2 regions of the Amycolatopsis albidoflavus genome follow, and region 2 is predicted to be linked to the other one. Evidence: riboswitches for the same ligand, from Rfam matches in the RefSeq annotation. Region 2 holds a riboswitch; the other holds the start of a gene.
The links. A riboswitch is a leader RNA that binds a small molecule or an ion and turns the genes downstream of it on or off. The one in region 2 is predicted to bind thiamine pyrophosphate.

Region 1: another riboswitch for thiamine pyrophosphate. It lies ahead of ABD156_RS39875 (thiamine ABC transporter substrate-binding protein); the one in region 2 lies ahead of thiO (glycine oxidase ThiO).

The regions. Positions count from the first base shown of each region.
Region 1 is NZ_BAAAHV010000025.1:35,524-43,421, forward strand. Features, by position in the region: gene ABD156_RS39845 (DNA-3-methyladenine glycosylase 2 family protein) at 1-1,205, opposite strand, end outside; gene ychF (redox-regulated ATPase YchF) at 1,320-2,402, shown strand; gene ABD156_RS39855 (hypothetical protein) at 2,580-3,152, shown strand; gene ABD156_RS39860 (cysteine hydrolase family protein) at 3,195-3,785, opposite strand; gene ABD156_RS39865 (GlxA family transcriptional regulator) at 3,890-4,867, shown strand; gene ABD156_RS39870 (4a-hydroxytetrahydrobiopterin dehydratase) at 5,293-5,583, opposite strand; TPP riboswitch at 5,608-5,719, shown strand; gene ABD156_RS39875 (thiamine ABC transporter substrate-binding protein) at 5,751-6,818, shown strand; gene ABD156_RS39880 (ABC transporter permease) at 6,794-7,898, shown strand, end outside.
Region 2 is NZ_BAAAHV010000003.1:91,305-99,202, reverse strand. Features, by position in the region: gene ABD156_RS01450 (SDR family NAD(P)-dependent oxidoreductase) at 1-354, shown strand, start outside; gene ABD156_RS01445 (threonine ammonia-lyase) at 491-1,435, opposite strand; gene ABD156_RS01440 (hypothetical protein) at 1,589-2,392, shown strand; gene thiE (thiamine phosphate synthase) at 2,472-3,137, opposite strand; TPP riboswitch at 3,168-3,273, shown strand; gene thiO (glycine oxidase ThiO) at 3,270-4,358, shown strand; gene thiS (sulfur carrier protein ThiS) at 4,358-4,558, shown strand; gene thiG (thiazole synthase) at 4,561-5,313, shown strand; gene ABD156_RS01415 (NAD(P)-dependent alcohol dehydrogenase) at 5,310-6,251, opposite strand; gene ABD156_RS01410 (TetR/AcrR family transcriptional regulator) at 6,309-6,932, shown strand; gene ABD156_RS01405 (MarR family winged helix-turn-helix transcriptional regulator) at 7,076-7,507, shown strand; gene thiD (bifunctional hydroxymethylpyrimidine kinase/phosphomethylpyrimidine kinase) at 7,504-7,898, opposite strand, start outside.

The DNA.
Region 1 (7,898 bases), on a different contig from region 2:
GCGCGCAGTTCGTCGGCGTCCCGGCCCACGTGGAGGTCCAGCTCACCGGCGACGATCGCGGCGGCGACCTTCTTGACCAGCGGCTTCACGTCGGCCGAAGCGATGGCGGCCGGGGTCGGGAAGAGGGTCGTCAGGGTGTCCATGGGCGGGTCGGCGGGCGGGACTGGCTCGCCGAGCCGGACAACGTCGGCCACGTCCTCGCCCAGCAGGGCGCGGAGCAAGACCTCCGGACCGTCGACGGCGCCTGGCACGCGGATGCCGGGGGTGGCGGCGACCAGCGGGGCCAGGGCGTCGTCGGCGGACAACACGCGGGTGACGGCTTCCGGGTCCGCGTCCAGGTCCAGTAGCCGCCGTACTCGGCTGACGGCGCTGCTTAGGTCGCGCAGGTCGGAGAGCGCCAGGTCGCACTGCACGTAGCCAGCCCGCGGGCTGACCCACACCGACGCCGGGCCGTGCGGCAAACGCAGGGTGCGGCCGTAGCCGTCCTCGGAGACGGCTTCGATGCCCGGTAACGCGCGGGAGGCGTGATAGTTCAGCACACCCGCGGCGTCGAACGGAGCGCGGAACGGCAGGCGAAGGCTGAGCCGCGTCGCGCCGCTGGGTTCGTTGCGGTTTCCGCGGCGGAGCGAAGCTGCTCGGAGCTGCGACGGAGTCGTCGCGAACACCTCGCGGATCGTCTCGTTGAACTGCCGGATGCTGGAGAACCCGGCGGCGAACGCGACGTCGGTCAGCGGCAGTTGCGACATCTCGATCAGCAACCGCGCCGAGTGGGCGCGGTGTGCTCGGGCGAGGCGGATCGGGCCCGCGCCAAGCTCCGCCGTCAACACGCGGCCGAGCTGGCGCTCCGAGTAGCCGAGCTGACGGGCCAAGCCGGGCACGCCCTCGCGCTCGACCAGGCCGTCCGAGATCAGCCGCATCGCGCGGGCGGCCAGGTCGGCGCGCACGTTCCAGTCCGGCGAACCCGGGACGGCATCCGGCAGACAGCGGCGGCACGCGCGGAAACCACCGGCCTGCGCGGCCGCCGACGTGGGGTAGAAGCGGACGTTCTGCGCCTTCGGCGTGAGCGCCGGGCAGGACGGGCGGCAGTAGATGCCCGTCGTGCGCACAGCCATGATGAACTGGCCATCGAACCGCTGGTCGCGGGCGGTCACCGCGCGGTAGCAGCGCTCGGTGTCGCGCCAGATCGGGATGGTCGAGGTAGCCATGCCGTCGATGATGCCAGCAGGTGAGAGCCCTGACTGGCGGAAAACCGACACGACGTTGCGGCCGCGCTCACCGGGTCGGCGGGGGTCTTCGCCCAGCACGTAGACTTACCGGCCGTGAGTCTCACCCTCGGTATCGTCGGCCTGCCCAACGTCGGCAAGTCCACCCTGTTCAACGCGCTGACGCGCAACGACGTGCTCGCCGCGAACTACCCGTTCGCCACGATCGAGCCCAACGTCGGCGTCGTGCCGCTGCCGGACCCGCGGCTGGACCAGCTGGCCGAGATCTTCTCGTCGGAGAAGACCGTGCCCGCCGTGGTGTCCTTTGTGGACATCGCGGGCATCGTGAAGGGCGCGTCCGAGGGGGCGGGGCTCGGCAACAAGTTCCTCGCGAACATCCGCGAGGCCAACGCGATCTGCCAGGTCATCCGCGTGTTCGACGACCCGGACGTGGTGCACGTCGACGGCCGGATCGACCCGATGTCCGACATCGAGACGATCAACACCGAGCTGATCCTCGCCGACCTGCAGACGCTCGAGAAGGCGCTGCCCCGGCTGGAGAAAGAGGCGCGCACCAAGAAGGAAGCGCGTCCGGCGCTCGAAAACGCCCAGAAGGCCAAGGAAATCCTCGACGCCGGACGCACGCTGTTCCAGGCGCAGAAGGACATCGACAGCGAGGCGCTGCGCGAGCTGAGCCTGCTCACCACGAAGCCGTTCCTGTACGTCTTCAACGCTGACGAGGCCGTGCTCACCGACGACGCGCGCCGCGAGGAGCTGGCGAAGCTCGTCGCCCCGGCGGACGCGGTGTTCCTCGACGCGAAGGTCGAGGCCGAACTGCTGGAGTTGGACGACGAGGAGTCCGTGCGCGAACTGCTGGAGTCCGTCGGCCAGCTGGAGCCGGGCCTGAACGCGCTCGCCCGCGCGGGCTTCCACACGCTCGGCCTGCAGACCTACCTCACGGCCGGCCCGAAGGAATCCCGCGCCTGGACGATCCCGCAAGGCGCGACCGCCCCGCAGGCCGCCGGCGTCATCCACACGGACTTCGAGCGCGGCTTCATCAAGGCGGAGATCGTGTCGTTCGCGGACCTCGTCGAGGCGGGCTCGATGGCCGCCGCGCGCTCGGCGGGCAAGGTCCGCATGGAGGGCAAGGACTACGTGATGGCGGACGGCGACGTCGTGGAGTTCCGCTTCAACGTCTGACCGGCTTCGCGCGCGGTACTGCTTCCCCGGCCGGTCTTTGCCGGGGAGGCTGGAGCATGGCGAAGATCCGTCGCGGGAAACCGATCCGGTTGGCGCATCCCGATTTCATGACCGGGGTCGCGGCCAAGGAGCGCTGCTCCAGGCCGTTTTGTCGGACCGAGTTCGTATGATCCAGCTATGCCCGTGCTCTTCACCCCGTCCTTGCCGGATCGCGAGGACGGGGGACGCCTCGGCGGTGCGCCGCCGGTTGTGATCGAGGCGCATCCGCTTCTCGAGACGCATCGCTATCTGCTGACTGTCCCCGCGGCTCCGTGGGCGCCCGACAGCGAGGTTTCGGTGCTGCTGCGCAACGGATTCGACATCGGCGACAGCGACCTCGAATACCCGGACCTGGCGATGCGTGCGCTGGTGCACGCGCCCTCGCCCCGCGGAGAACAAGCCGAGTTGGGGTGGCCGGGGCTGCGCTCGGCAGCGCTCGTCGAGATGCCTGATACGGAGGACTCGATCGCGCTGATCCGGATCGCGGACGAACCGGTGCTGATCCAAAACGAACCCGGCTACGCCGACGCCGTGCGCGCCGACGGGCATCAGTTTCTCTTTCAGGTCAACGAAGAGGGCTGGCCAGTAGAGGGCGAACTCGAGGACGTCATCGACGAATATCTCTGGGGATACGGGTCGGTCTACTTCTACGGCACGCCGGGCGCCGACGGAATCGTGCGCGAGGTCGTCGCGGGGTTCATCGACTTCTGAGCCTCGGCAGGATGGCGGTCCTGCCGAGGCCGAGGTCGAAAGTCAGTTCAGCTCGGCGACGCTAGCCACCACCACACCGTAAAGATCCCCGATCGTCGCCAGAGCGCCGTTATGCAGCTGCTCAGCACTAACCTCCCCAGCCGGAGCCAGCAACGGCCGAGTAGCGCAGGCGTCGGCGACGACGGTCGGATGGTTGCCGCGCAGGAAGGCGCCCTCGGTGGTGAACGTGACGCACATGTTGGTCATGAACCCGGTGATCACCACGTTCTTGTGCCCGGCTTCGTCGACCCGCGAGCCCAGGTCGGTGTTGACGAATGAATTCGGCGCGCCCTTGACGACGACCGTCTCGCCGTCGATCGGCGCGACGTCCGGATGAATGCTGCCGATCTCGGCGCGGATGTCGTAAGGCGTGCCCTCGCCGCCGTCGTTGATTACGTGGATCACGGTCGTTCCGGCGGCGCGCGCCTTGGCGAGCAAGTCTTGAGCCGCGGTCAGCGCCGGACGCCAGCCGTCCAGTTCCATCACGCCGCGGGTGTAGGTGTTCTGGTAGTCGACCAGGATCAGCGTCGCGTCGGCCAGCGTCGCCGGGGTCTGGTCGAGACCGTTCAGCTCCCGCAGCGTTTTCCTTGCCATGGTGGGGGTTTCCTCTCGTATCTGGTTCGCACGATCGACGCTAGACTCGGCAGCGGATGTCGGCAATGACATGCAAGACGCAGAAACCGACATGAGGGGATGCGATGAAGAGACTGCTGGTCGTCGTCCTGTTCGATCGGATCGACCTGCTCGACGTGACCGGGCCCGCTGAGGTGTTTTCCTTGCTGCAGCGGGAAATGGACCAGCCGACGGGCTACCGGGTGGTGCTCGCGGCCGGAACGACGGACCCGGTGACCACCTCGGCCGGGGTGCGTGTCTTGCCCGACGTGACGTTCGCGGAGTTGTCCGGGAAGGCGATCGACACCCTGATCGTGCCGGGGGCGGTGACGGCCGGGGAGAACGGGGAGATCGTCGCGCGCTGCGACCCGGCAGTGGTCGAGGAGGTGCGCCGGCTCGCGGGGCAGACGCGCCGGGTGGCGTCCGTCTGCGTCGGTGCGCACATCCTCGCGGCGGCGGGGCTGCTCGACGGCAAACGTGCCACCACGCACTGGTCGACCGCTCGGCAGCTGGCCGCGGAGCATCCGGAAGTGACCGTCGACGCGGATCCGATCTTCATTCGCGACGGCAGCGTGTGGACCGGGGCGGGGTTGAGTGCTTGCCTCGATCTCGCACTCGCGCTGGTGGCCGATGATTTCGGTCCGGAGCTGGCGTCGCGGGTAGCTCGCCAGCTGGTGATGTTCTTGCGGCGGCCGGGTGGGCAGAGCCAGTTCAGCGTGTCCTTGGAACCCGCGTCCGCGACTCGGCGCGTGGATGAGTTGCGGCAGCACATCGCCGCGCATCTGGCGGATCCGTTGACGGTCGCTGACCTCGCCGCGCATGCCCACGTGACGGATCGGCAGATCACGCGAGTGTTCAAAGCGGAACTGGGGATGACGCCCGCCGCGTACGTCGAGCACGCGCGGGTCGAGGCGGCGCGGCATCGGCTGGAGACGACTGATGAAACGCTGTCACGGATCGCCGGGGCTTGCGGATTCGGTACGGTTTCTACGCTGAACCGGTCTTTTCGGCGGACCTTGAATACGACGCCCAACGAGTACCGGGAGCGGTTCCGGATCAGTTAGCGGCAGAACATTTCCCCGCCGGAACACGCCCCGAAGGGCCGACCGGGACGCGGGTGCTCAGCCGAGCAGGCCGAGCACCACCATCGACAACAGGACGACAGCGGTCGAAAACACCGCGACCCACGTGCGCTGTGCGGCGGTGAGCTGGACGGAGGTGCTGTTCATGGCGGGTCCTAGCGGGGCGAGTGCCGATGATTACCGCTGGGATAGCGCCTTGATCTAGCTCACTGTTACCGCTTGTGATCAAGGTCACGGCGATTGCGCGCGGTGTGCCACAGCACCCCGCCCGCGGCGGCCACCATCAGGCCGAACGAACCCATCCCTACCACGAGTGCCTGGACCATCCCGGCTCCTTCCGTCGCGTCTGTCCGGGAGACGCGCGAGGGGGCCGGTCGTTATGCCAGGGTTGCGGACGTCACACCTGGTCAGCGGGCCGCCAGCACCTCGTCGATCTGCTTGGCCAGTGCGAAGTCGCGATCGGTCAGCCCGCCGAGGAAGTGGGTGCTGAGGCGGAAGGTCAGCGTGCGCCAGCGGATGTCGATGTCGGGATGGTGGTCGGCCTCCTCGGCGAGCACGGCCACCCGGTCCACCACCTCGATCGCCGCCGGGAAGGACGGGAGTTCGGCGGTCCGCACGATGCTGTCGCCCTCGCGCTGCCACTTCGGGACGGTGCCGAGGGCCTGCTCCACTGCCGAGTCGTTCAATAGCTGAGTCATCACTCCATGGTGTCGGCTACGCTGCGGCATTGCCACGGGAGTCCGGTACGCCGGGCTGAGAGGCGGGCCTCGCACCCGCGACCGTTCGCACCTGGATCCGGATCATGCCGGCGCAGGGAGGCCGTATCGCTCTCCCTCATCCGGCGCAGTGCAGGAGGGGAAGAATGATGTCGCGGACCGTCCGCACGGTGGCCTGCCTCGCAGGAGTCTCGGTGCTCGCCAGCGCCTGCTCGCTCTCCAGCGGCGACTCCGGCGGGTCGTCCGCGAGCTCTGACCAGCAGACGCCGACCGTCACGCTGGTCACGCACGATTCGTTCGCCGCCCCGCAGGACGTGCTCGACGCCTTCCAGCGCCAGTCCGGGATCAAGCTCAAGATCCTCAAGTCCGGCGACGCCGGCGCGCTCACGAACAAGCTCGTGCTCACCAAGGGCAGCCCGATCGGCGACGTCGCGTACGGCGTCGACAACACCTTCGCCTCGCGCGCTCTCAGCGAGGGCGTCTTCCAGCCCTACACCAGCCCGGAGGCCGACCGCGGGCCGCAGCGTTACTCCGTCGACCCGCAGCACCGGCTGGCGGCGGTCGACCTCGGCGACGTCTGCGTGAACATCGACCCGGCCTACTTCGCGAGCAAGGGCCTCCCGGAGCCGAAGACGTACGACGACCTCGCCGACCCCAAGTACAAGGACCTCACCGTCGCGGAGAGCCCGGCCACCGCGTCGCCGGGGCTGGCCTTCCTGCTCGGCACGGTCGCGAAGTACGGCGAGGACGGCTGGAAGGGCTACTGGCAGAAGCTGAAAGACAACGGCCTCAAGACCGTCAGCGGCTGGGAGGAGGCCTACACCAAGGACTTCTCCGGCTCGTCGGGCAAGGGCCCGCGGCCGATCGTCGTGTCCTACGCCTCGTCGCCGGCCGCCGAGGTCGGCGAGGACGGCAAGCCGCGCACCAAGGCGCTGCTCGACACCTGCTTCCGCCAGGTCGAGTACGCGGGCGTGCTCACCAACGGCAAGCAGATCCCGCAGGCCCAGAAGGTCGTCGACTTCCTGCTGTCGCAGCAGTTCCAGACGACGGTCGCGGCCAACATGTACGTCTACCCCGCGCGCCAGGGCGTCGAACTGCCCGCGGGCTGGGCCACCGCGGCGCCGCAGCCGCAGACGCCGGCCACCATGCCCGCGGACAGGGTGCAGGCGGGCCGGGAGAAGTGGATCGGGGAATGGCGCTCGCTCATGGGCGCGTGATCCCCGCGCGCACCATCGGGCTCACGCTGCTCGGCTTGCTGCCGGCCGCGTTCCTGGTGGTGTTCTTCGCCTGGCCGGTCGTCGCGATCGTGGGCCGGGGGTTTTCCGCGGGCGGCGTCGACACTGTGCTCGGCGACCCGCAGACGTGGCGGCTCGCCGGGTTCACGCTGGCCAGCGCGGCCGCGTCGACAGTGGTCGCGGTGCTCGCCGGGCTGCCGGTGGCGTACCTGCTCGCGCGTGTCCGGCTGCCCGGCGTCGGATTGGCGCGGACGATCGTGCTGGTTCCGTTCGTGCTGCCGACGGTCGTCGTCGGGCTGGCTTTCCGGGCGATCTGGCCGGACGGCGGGGTGCTGCCGCTGGTGCTGGCCAACGCGTTCTTCAACGTCGCCGTCGTCGCGCGCACGGTCGCCGGGTTGTGGGCGCATCTCGATCCGCGAGCGACCGAGGCCGCGCGGGCGCTCGGTGCCTCGCCGTGGCGGGCGTTCCGGTCGGTGACGTTGCCTGCGCTCGGCCCGGCCATCGCGTCGGCTGCCGCAGTGGTGTTTCTGTTCTGCGCCACCAGCTTCGGTGTGGTGTTGATTCTCGGCGGCGGTAGCTACCGGACGCTCGAGACCGAGATTTACCTCCGCACGGTCGACCTGCTCGACCTTTCCGGGGCGGCTGCGTTGTCGCTGATCCAGTTCGCGGCCGTCGTCGCCGCGCTGGTGCTGGGGGCGGTGGCGCGCCGGAAGCGGGAGAACGCGGTGAAGCTGCGGTCCGCCCAGGTCACCGCGCGTCGGCCCCGAGGCGGGGAGTGGTGGACGGTCGGCGCCGCGGTGGTGGTGCTCGGCCTGTTGCTGACGCCGATCGTCTCGCTGCTCGTAGAGTCGGTGTCCACTTCGGACGGATGGAGCTTCGCCGGATACCGCGCGCTGAACACCTTGGGGCAGAACGGCGCGCTGCAGGTGTCTGGCTGGATCGCGGCGCAGAATTCGCTCGCCGCGGCTACTGATGCGACGCTGCTGGCGATGGCTGTCGGGCTGGTCGCGAGTGTGGTGCTGGTGGCGCTCCGCCGTTCGCCGGGAGGGCTCGCACGCGGGA
Region 2 (7,898 bases):
CCGATGCGCGTCGTCGAGACCCTCCAGGACCTGGTCCCGGCGACCGGCACCATCGGCGTGATGTCGTCAGGCCAGGGCAGCGTCGCCGACAACACCAAGGGCGGCTTCGAGGTCTACCGGGCGAGCAAGTCCGCGTTGAACCAGCTCATGCGCAGCTTCGCCGCCCGGCACGCCGACGACCCGCGCACGCTGCTGCTCCTGGCGCCCGGCTGGGTGAAGACGGACCTGGGCGGGCCGGGTGCGCGGCTGACTGTCGACGAGAGCATCCCCGGCGTCGCCGACACGATCGAGGCTTGGACGGGCAAGGGCGGGCTGCACTACCTGGACCGCCAGGGTCAGACCGTCAACTGGTGACCGCTGCGGTCCCGTTAATCGCCCCAATGCCACTTTGGGTGCGCTGGACGCACCGAATGCCACTTTGGGTGCGCTGGACGCACCGAACGCCACATTGGGTGCGTCAGATGCACCCAATGTGGCATTGGGGCGCGGTCTACGCGAGCAGCTCGGCCAGCATCGCCGGGTCGATGTTCCCGCCGGAGACGACCGCGACGGTGCGTCCGCCGGGGAGCTCGTCCGCGTGGTGCAGGTACGCGGCCGGGGCGGTGGCCCCGCTTGGCTCGGCGACCAGGCGGCCTTGCCGGGCCAGCGCGCGGACGGTGTCGCGGATTTCGTCCTCGGTCACGGTGATCACGCCGTCCAGGACGTGCCGCAGGTGCGCGAACGTGAGCTCGGACGGTTGCGCGCGCAGGCCGTCGGCGATGGTGCGGGCGCGTTCGGCGATGGGCCAGTCCACGATCTCGCCCGCGGCGAGACTGGCCGCGGTGTCGCCGGCCAGTTCCGGCTCGACGCCGTAAACCTTCGCGTTCGGGCACTTCGCCTTGATCGCGGTGCCGACCCCGGAGGCGAAGCCGCCGCCGCTGACCGGCACCAGCACGGTCTCGACGTCCGGCAGGTCTTCCGCGATCTCGAGGCCGACGGTGCCCTGCCCGGCGATGATGTCCGGGTGGTCGAACGGCGGGATCAGCGTGAGACCGCGTTCATCGGCGAGCGCGAGCGCCGCCGATTCCCGTTCCGCGATCGGCACTTCGCGGACTTCCGCACCCCAGCGAAGAGTGGCTTCGACCTTCAGCCGCGGAGTCACGTCTGGCACCACGATCACCGCGGGAATCCCGAATTCGCGCGCGGCGTAGGCGACTGCTTGCGCGTGGTTGCCGCTCGAATACGCGACCACGCCGCGTTTCCGTTCGGTGTCGGTGAGTGCGGCGATCGCGTTGTACGCGCCGCGGATCTTGAACGCGCCGATCGGTTGCAGGCTCTCGGGTTTCACCCAGAATTCGCCGGGAACCCAGAGCTGGCGCAGCAGCGGGGTGTGCACCGCGGTGCCCTTCACCCGCTCGGCCGCGGCTTCGATGTCGGAGATCGTCACGAGGTGCATGAGGCGAGTATGTCAGGAAAGTGTGAGCTTTAGTCTATCCATTTTGGACAGTCAACGTGGCGTCCCTCACGCCGAGGCAACGAAGGGAGCGTCTCAGGCGACTTAACCGTTGAAGAAACAGGGACGACGACCGGGAACGATCAGATCGGAATCATGAGCGAGGAGCAGAAGGAAACCGCGGAGGACAAGAAGAAACTCCGGACGACCTCGGTGCTCGCCGCGGCGCTGGCGGCGGTCACCGCCGCGTTGCTGGGTTCGACGCTGGGGGTCGCGGGGACAGTCATCGGCGCCGGAGTGGCCAGCGTGGTCAGCACGGTCGGCGGCGAGTTGTACCTGCGTTCTCTGCAGAAGACTCGTGATGCCGCGCGGAAGGCCATGGAGACGGCCGCACGACGCAGCCGGGCCGGGCTTGCTCCGGTGCGGGTGCCGGTTGACGACGTGGCGTCGGCGAATCCTGGCGAGGCGCCGACGGTGTATCTGCCCGCCGATTTGGCGAATATGCCTACGGTTCGGTTGTCCGAGCTGAAGCCGACTGAACCGGAGAAGTCCGACAGCCTGGGCGAGAAGCTGCGGAAGATGCGGTGGCCGTTGATCATCGCTTCTAGCGTGGTGGCGTTCGTTGTCGCGTTGGTTGTCTTGCTCGGTCTGGATTGGACGACCAAGGGGAGCGTGTCCACTGGGTTGATTCCCCGGCAGCCGGATACCAGTCAGCAGCGGGATGACCATCCGGACAACACCCCGAGCACCGCACCGCAGACACCCCCGCCCGGTGAGTCGAAGCAGAACAACCCGACGTCCACTCCGACCACGACGCCGAGCGCTCCGCCGTCCTCACAGCAGCCGACGCAGCAGACGCGCCCGCCGTCCACGTCCTCGAACCCGCCCACGAGTTCACAGGCCCCCGCGACCAGCCAGACGCCGACCGCCCCCGCAGTCCCGTCAAACGCGGGCGAGTAACTCCCCGCGGCGGTCCGTGAGGGGAACCTTCACGGACTCTGAGTCCCTCAGGGTTCCCCTCACGGCCCACCTGAGTCCGCTACGAAAGCCGGGCCTTCAGCCCCTCCGCGGCGGCCTTGGGATCCTCCGCCTCGGTGATCGCCCGGACGACCACAACTCGTGAGGCCCCCGCGTCCAGCACCTCCGGCAACCGGGCCTCGTCGATCCCGCCGATCGCGAACCAAGGCCGCTCCGTCCCGAGAGCCGCGGTAGACCGGACCAAGCCCAGCCCCGGCGCGAACCGGCCGGGTTTCGTCGGGGTGGGCCAGCACGGGCCGGTGCAGAAGTAGTCCACGCCGGTCTCTGCCGCCGCAGCCGCGGCCTGCTCCTCCGAATGGGTGGAACGGCCGATCACCACGTCGTCGCCCAGGACGCGCCGTGCCAGCGAGACCGGGATGTCGTCCTGCCCCAAATGCAACACATCCGCCCCCACCGCCAGTGCCACATCCGCTCGATCGTTCACCGACAGCAGTGCGCCATGCCGTGCGCAGGCCTCCGCCAGCACCTCCAGCGCGGCGATCTCCTGCTTGGCCTCCAGCGGCGAGCCGCCCGTCTTGTCCCGCAGCTGCACGATGTCGACGCCACCGGCCAACGCGGCGTCCGCGAACTCGGCGAGGTCCCCACGCGAGGTGCGCGCGTCGGTGCACAAGTACAGCCGGGCGTCGGCGAGACGGGTGCGAATTTGGTCTCCGGTCAAGGCAGGCATGGCGGTGACGTTACCCGCGCGCTACGGTGTGGGAGTCCGCACGGGAGCCCGAGGCACGGGCTGAGAGGGAGCTGCCGCTCCGACCGTGGAACCTGATCCGGGTCATGCCGGCGCAGGGAGCGTGATTCCACTGTGAACACCAGCACCACAACCGTCACTGTCGTCGGCGGCGGCGTCATCGGGCTGTCCGCGGCCTGGCGCGCGGCTGCCCAGGGATGGCGGGTCACGGTCGTCGACCCGGATCCCGTGCGCGGCGGCGCGTCCTGGCTGGCCGGCGGGATGCTCGCCCCGGTCACCGAGGCGTGGCCGGGCGAGGAAGCCGTGCTCAGCCTGGGCGAAGCGTCGCTGCGACGCTGGCCAAGTTTCGCGCGGGAGTTAGCCGCCGAAGGAACCGATCCCGGGCTGGCCGAGCACGGCACGATCGTCGTCGGGTTCGACAGCGCCGACGCCGGGCACCTCGACATCCTCGCCGGGTACCTGCGTTCGCTCGGCCGCGACGTCGAGACGCTCACCGGGCGTGCGGCGAAGCGGCTCGCGCCGGGGCTTGGCGCGGTTCGCAGCGGCCTGCGGGTACCGGGCGATTTAGCCGTGGACAACCGGAAACTGCTCACAGCGCTGAGCGAAGCGGCTACAAAGCGTGGAGTCGAGTTCCGTCGTGAACGGCTCAAGAGCCTCTCCGAAGTCTCCGGCCCGGTGATCCTTGCCGCCGGCGCGTGGACCGGCCAGCTGCATCCGTTGCTGGAGCACGCCGTACGCCCGCTGAAGGGCGAGATTCTGCGACTGCGTCCGCGTCGGGGCTGTCTGCCCCCTCCGCCGTACACGGTGCGCGCGATGGTCGAGGGACGGCCGATCTATCTGGTACCACGAGAAGACGGCGAACTGGTTCTTGGCGCGACGCAGTACGAAGCGGGTTTCGACCAAGCTGTCACCGCGCGCGGCGTACGCGAGCTGTTGGAGAACGCGGAGCGGATTCTGCCTGGCATCACGGAGTACGAGCTGGTGGAGGTCGCCGCTGGACTGCGTGCCGCTAGCCGTGACGCTTTGCCGTACATCGGCGAAGTGAGCGAAGGCGTGTACGCGGCGACAGGACATCACCGCAACGGTTTGCTGATGGCACCCGCGACCGCGGACGCCGTGGTCGCGTGGCTGGCCGGCGAAGCCCCGTCGCCGGAGGTCGCCGCGGCGACGCCTGCCCGGCTGGTCGAGAAGGAGCGAGTCTGATGGAGATCAAGGTCAACGGCGAGTGGCGGGAGTTTCCCGACGACAGCACCGTTTCCGCGGTCCTGGACGCGCTGGGTGCGGAGCGCCGCGGCGTGGCCGTCGCGGTCAACGGCGAGGTCGTGCGGCGTGGCGAATGGGAAGAAGCGGTCGTGCCGAAGGGTGCGAACCTCGAAGTGCTGACCGCGGTTCAAGGAGGTTGAGCATGGACGACCTGATCATCGGCGAACACAAGCTGTCGTCGCGATTGATCATCGGCACCGGTGGCGCGGCGAATCTCGAGGTGCTGGAACGCGCGCTGGTCGCGTCGGGCACCCAGCTGACCACCGTGGCGATGCGCCGAGCCGACGCCGAGGGCGGCTCCGGAGTGCTGGAGCTGTTGCGGCGCTTGGACATCGAGCTGCTGCCCAACACCGCGGGCTGCCGGACGGCGGCCGAAGCCGTGCTCACCGCCCAGCTGGCCCGCGAGGCGCTGGAAACGAACCTGGTCAAACTCGAGGTGCACGCCGACGACCGGACGCTGCTGCCCGATCCGCTGGAGACGCTCGAAGCCGCCGAACGCCTGGTGGCGGACGGATTCACGGTGTTCGCCTACACCAACGACGACCCGGTGCTCGCCCTCCGTCTCGAGGAGGCGGGCTGCGCCGCGGTGATGCCGCTCGGCGCCCCGATCGGCACCGGGCTGGGCATCCGGAACCCGCACAACATCGAGCTGATCGTCTCGCGCGCGTCGGTGCCGATCGTGCTGGACGCTGGGATCGGTACTGCTTCGGACGCGACGCTGGCCATGGAACTCGGCTGCTCGGCGGTGCTTCTGTCGACGGCGGTGACCCGGGCCGCGGATCCGGAACGGATGGCGTTGGCGATGCGGAGCGCCGTGGAGGCGGGGTATCTGGCGCGAGGCGCGGGACGGGTGCCGCAGCGGTTTTGGGCGCAGGCGTCCAGTCCGCCTCGCTAGACCTCGACGACGATTTTGCCGCGCACACCGCCGTTTTCGAGCGTGCGGTGTGCCTCGGCGATGTCCGCCAGCGGAAACACCCGATCCACCAACGGCCGCACCAACCCGGCATTGACCCACCGGCTCAGATCAGCGAGCAGATCCGCCTTGGGGTTCCCGCTGAAACCGCGCACCCACCGCTTCGGGCGTAGCGAGTTCGCCGCGACATAACCGACCGAGCGGGCCGGACGGTCGAGGTCGAACGCGATCGCGACCATCCGCCCGCGCGGGGTCAGCAGCCGCCGGAACGTGTCGAGGTCGCGGCCGACGGTGTCGAGAATGACGTCGAACTTCCCCAGGTCGCCGGGATCGCGGTAGTCGAGTGCGACATCCGCCCCGAGTTCCCTTGCCAGCTCCAGGTTTTTGGCGCTCGTCAGCCCGGTCACGTGTGCGCCCATCGCTTTTCCGAGCTGCGTCGCCACAAAACCGACCCCGCCGGTCGCGCCGCGAATCAGCAGGCGTTCGCCGGGCTTGAGATGGGCTTTGTCGCGCAGCGCGGTAATCGCGGTGATGCCCACGGCCAGCGACGCGGCTTGCGCGGGGTCGAGGCCGGCGGGTACGTGGTCCAGCCGATCCGCGGCCATCACGTAGTACTCGGCGGCAGTGCCCATGCGCCGCCCGCCGCCCCAGACGAGGTCGCCGACGGCGAACCGGCTCGTCCCGGGTTCCACCACCTCGCCGACGAGGTCCACTCCGATCCGCTTGGGAAAACGCTTGCCGCTGAACGGAAGCAGCTTCCCGGACCGCATGGAGAGTTCGCCGCCGTTGACCGAGAGCGCGCGCACTCGGACGAGGACTTCGCCGGGACCGGGCACCGGTGTCGGGACCGTGGTCTCGCGCAGGACTTCCGGCGGTCCGTAGCGGTCGTAGGTGATGGCTCGCATCGAAGTGGAAGGCATGTTCCACTTCTAGCACGGAAAGTGGAAGGGGTCTTCCGATTCGCGTAAAGTGAGAGAGTGCTGGAAAAACCGACTCGGTTGCGCACCGACGCCGCCCACAATCGCGCGCAGATTCTCGAGATCGCGAAGCGCACCTTCGAGACCGAGGGCCTGGACGTGTCGATGAGCGAACTCGCGCGCCGCGCGGGGCTCGGCGTGGCCACGGTGTACCGCCATTTCCCGACCAAGGCCGATCTCGTCGCCGAAGCCTTCGCCGAGCCGATGGCCGAATGCGCGGGGATGCTCGACGAGGCGCTCGCCGACCCCGACCCGTGGCGCGGGTTTTGCCGGGTGATCGAGGAAGTGTGTGCGATGCAGGCACGCAACCACGGTTTCTCCGCCGCGATCGTGACCGCGCTGCCGGATCAGGCGCGTTTCGCGGAGCTGCGGGACCACGCGTTGCGGGGGTTCACCGAGTTGATCCGCCGGGCGCAGGAAGCCGGTGCGCTGCGGGCCGACTTCGCGGTTTCCGACCTGTCGTTGATCTTGCTGGCGAACGGCGGGCTGCGGTCGGGCGCGGGAGCCGCGGCACCGGCGGCGTCGCGGCGGCTCGCCGGTTATCTGCTGCAGTCGTTCCGCACGGAGACGGCCGCGCCGCTGCCGCCGCCCGCCGAGCTTCCGCTCGACGGGTCGGTGCTCTGAATGGGCGGCCAAGCTGCACAAATAGCCTGGTAATGGTGATTTCGCCCGCGCTTGACGCGGATTGTGCACGGGTACGCCGTATGGTTGACGGCACCCTTTCCGGCGCACCCAGCGGCGGGCACCAGCGTCAGAAGGAGCCGATCGTGACTCTTTCCTCGGTCCAGGACGTAACGGGCCGGTTGTATCTAGCGGTGGGACGGCTTTCCCGCTCGCTGCGCCAGGCCGGCGCGCCCGGGCCCGGACACGGGTCGATCTCGGCGCTGGCCACGCTCGTGCACTTCGGCGAGCTGCGCCTCGGCGACCTCGCCGCGAAGGAAGGCGTCGCCGCGGCCACGATGTCGCGGATCGTGGCCACGCTGGTGGAGGCTGGTTACGTCACCCGCGAGTCCGACCCGGTCGACCGCCGCGCCTGGCTGGCCCGCGCCACCGAGGAAGGCGAACGCCTCGTCTCCGGCGTGCGCTCCACCCGCGTGCAGGAGCTCAACCGCCGCCTCGACCGCCTCACGCCTGAAGCCCGGGAGTCGATCATCGCCGCTCTGCCCGCGCTGGAGGCCTTGATCTCCGACGAGGGTTAGCGCTCTTCGGGGGCCAGCCGCCAGAACGCCGACACGGGGCCGACTTTGGCGCCCATCGGGTACGAGTGTTCGACGGCCTGCGACACGAACCACTTGCCGTAACGCGCCGCTTCGATCACCGGCATGCCCTTGGCCAGCCCAGCGGTCAGCGCGGACGCCATGGTGTCGCCAGCCCCGTGCGTGTGCGGGGTCTGCCAGCGCGGGCCGGGCAGTTCCACGAACGTCGTGCCGTCGAAGAGCAGGTCGACGCACTCCGGGTCGGACTGCAGGTGGCCGCTCTTCACGAGCACGTACTTCGGCCCGAGCTGGTGCAGCACGACGGCCGCGGTGTGCATGCCTTCGCGGTCGGTCACGGTCATGCCGGTGAGCAGCCGCACCTCGTCCAGGTTCG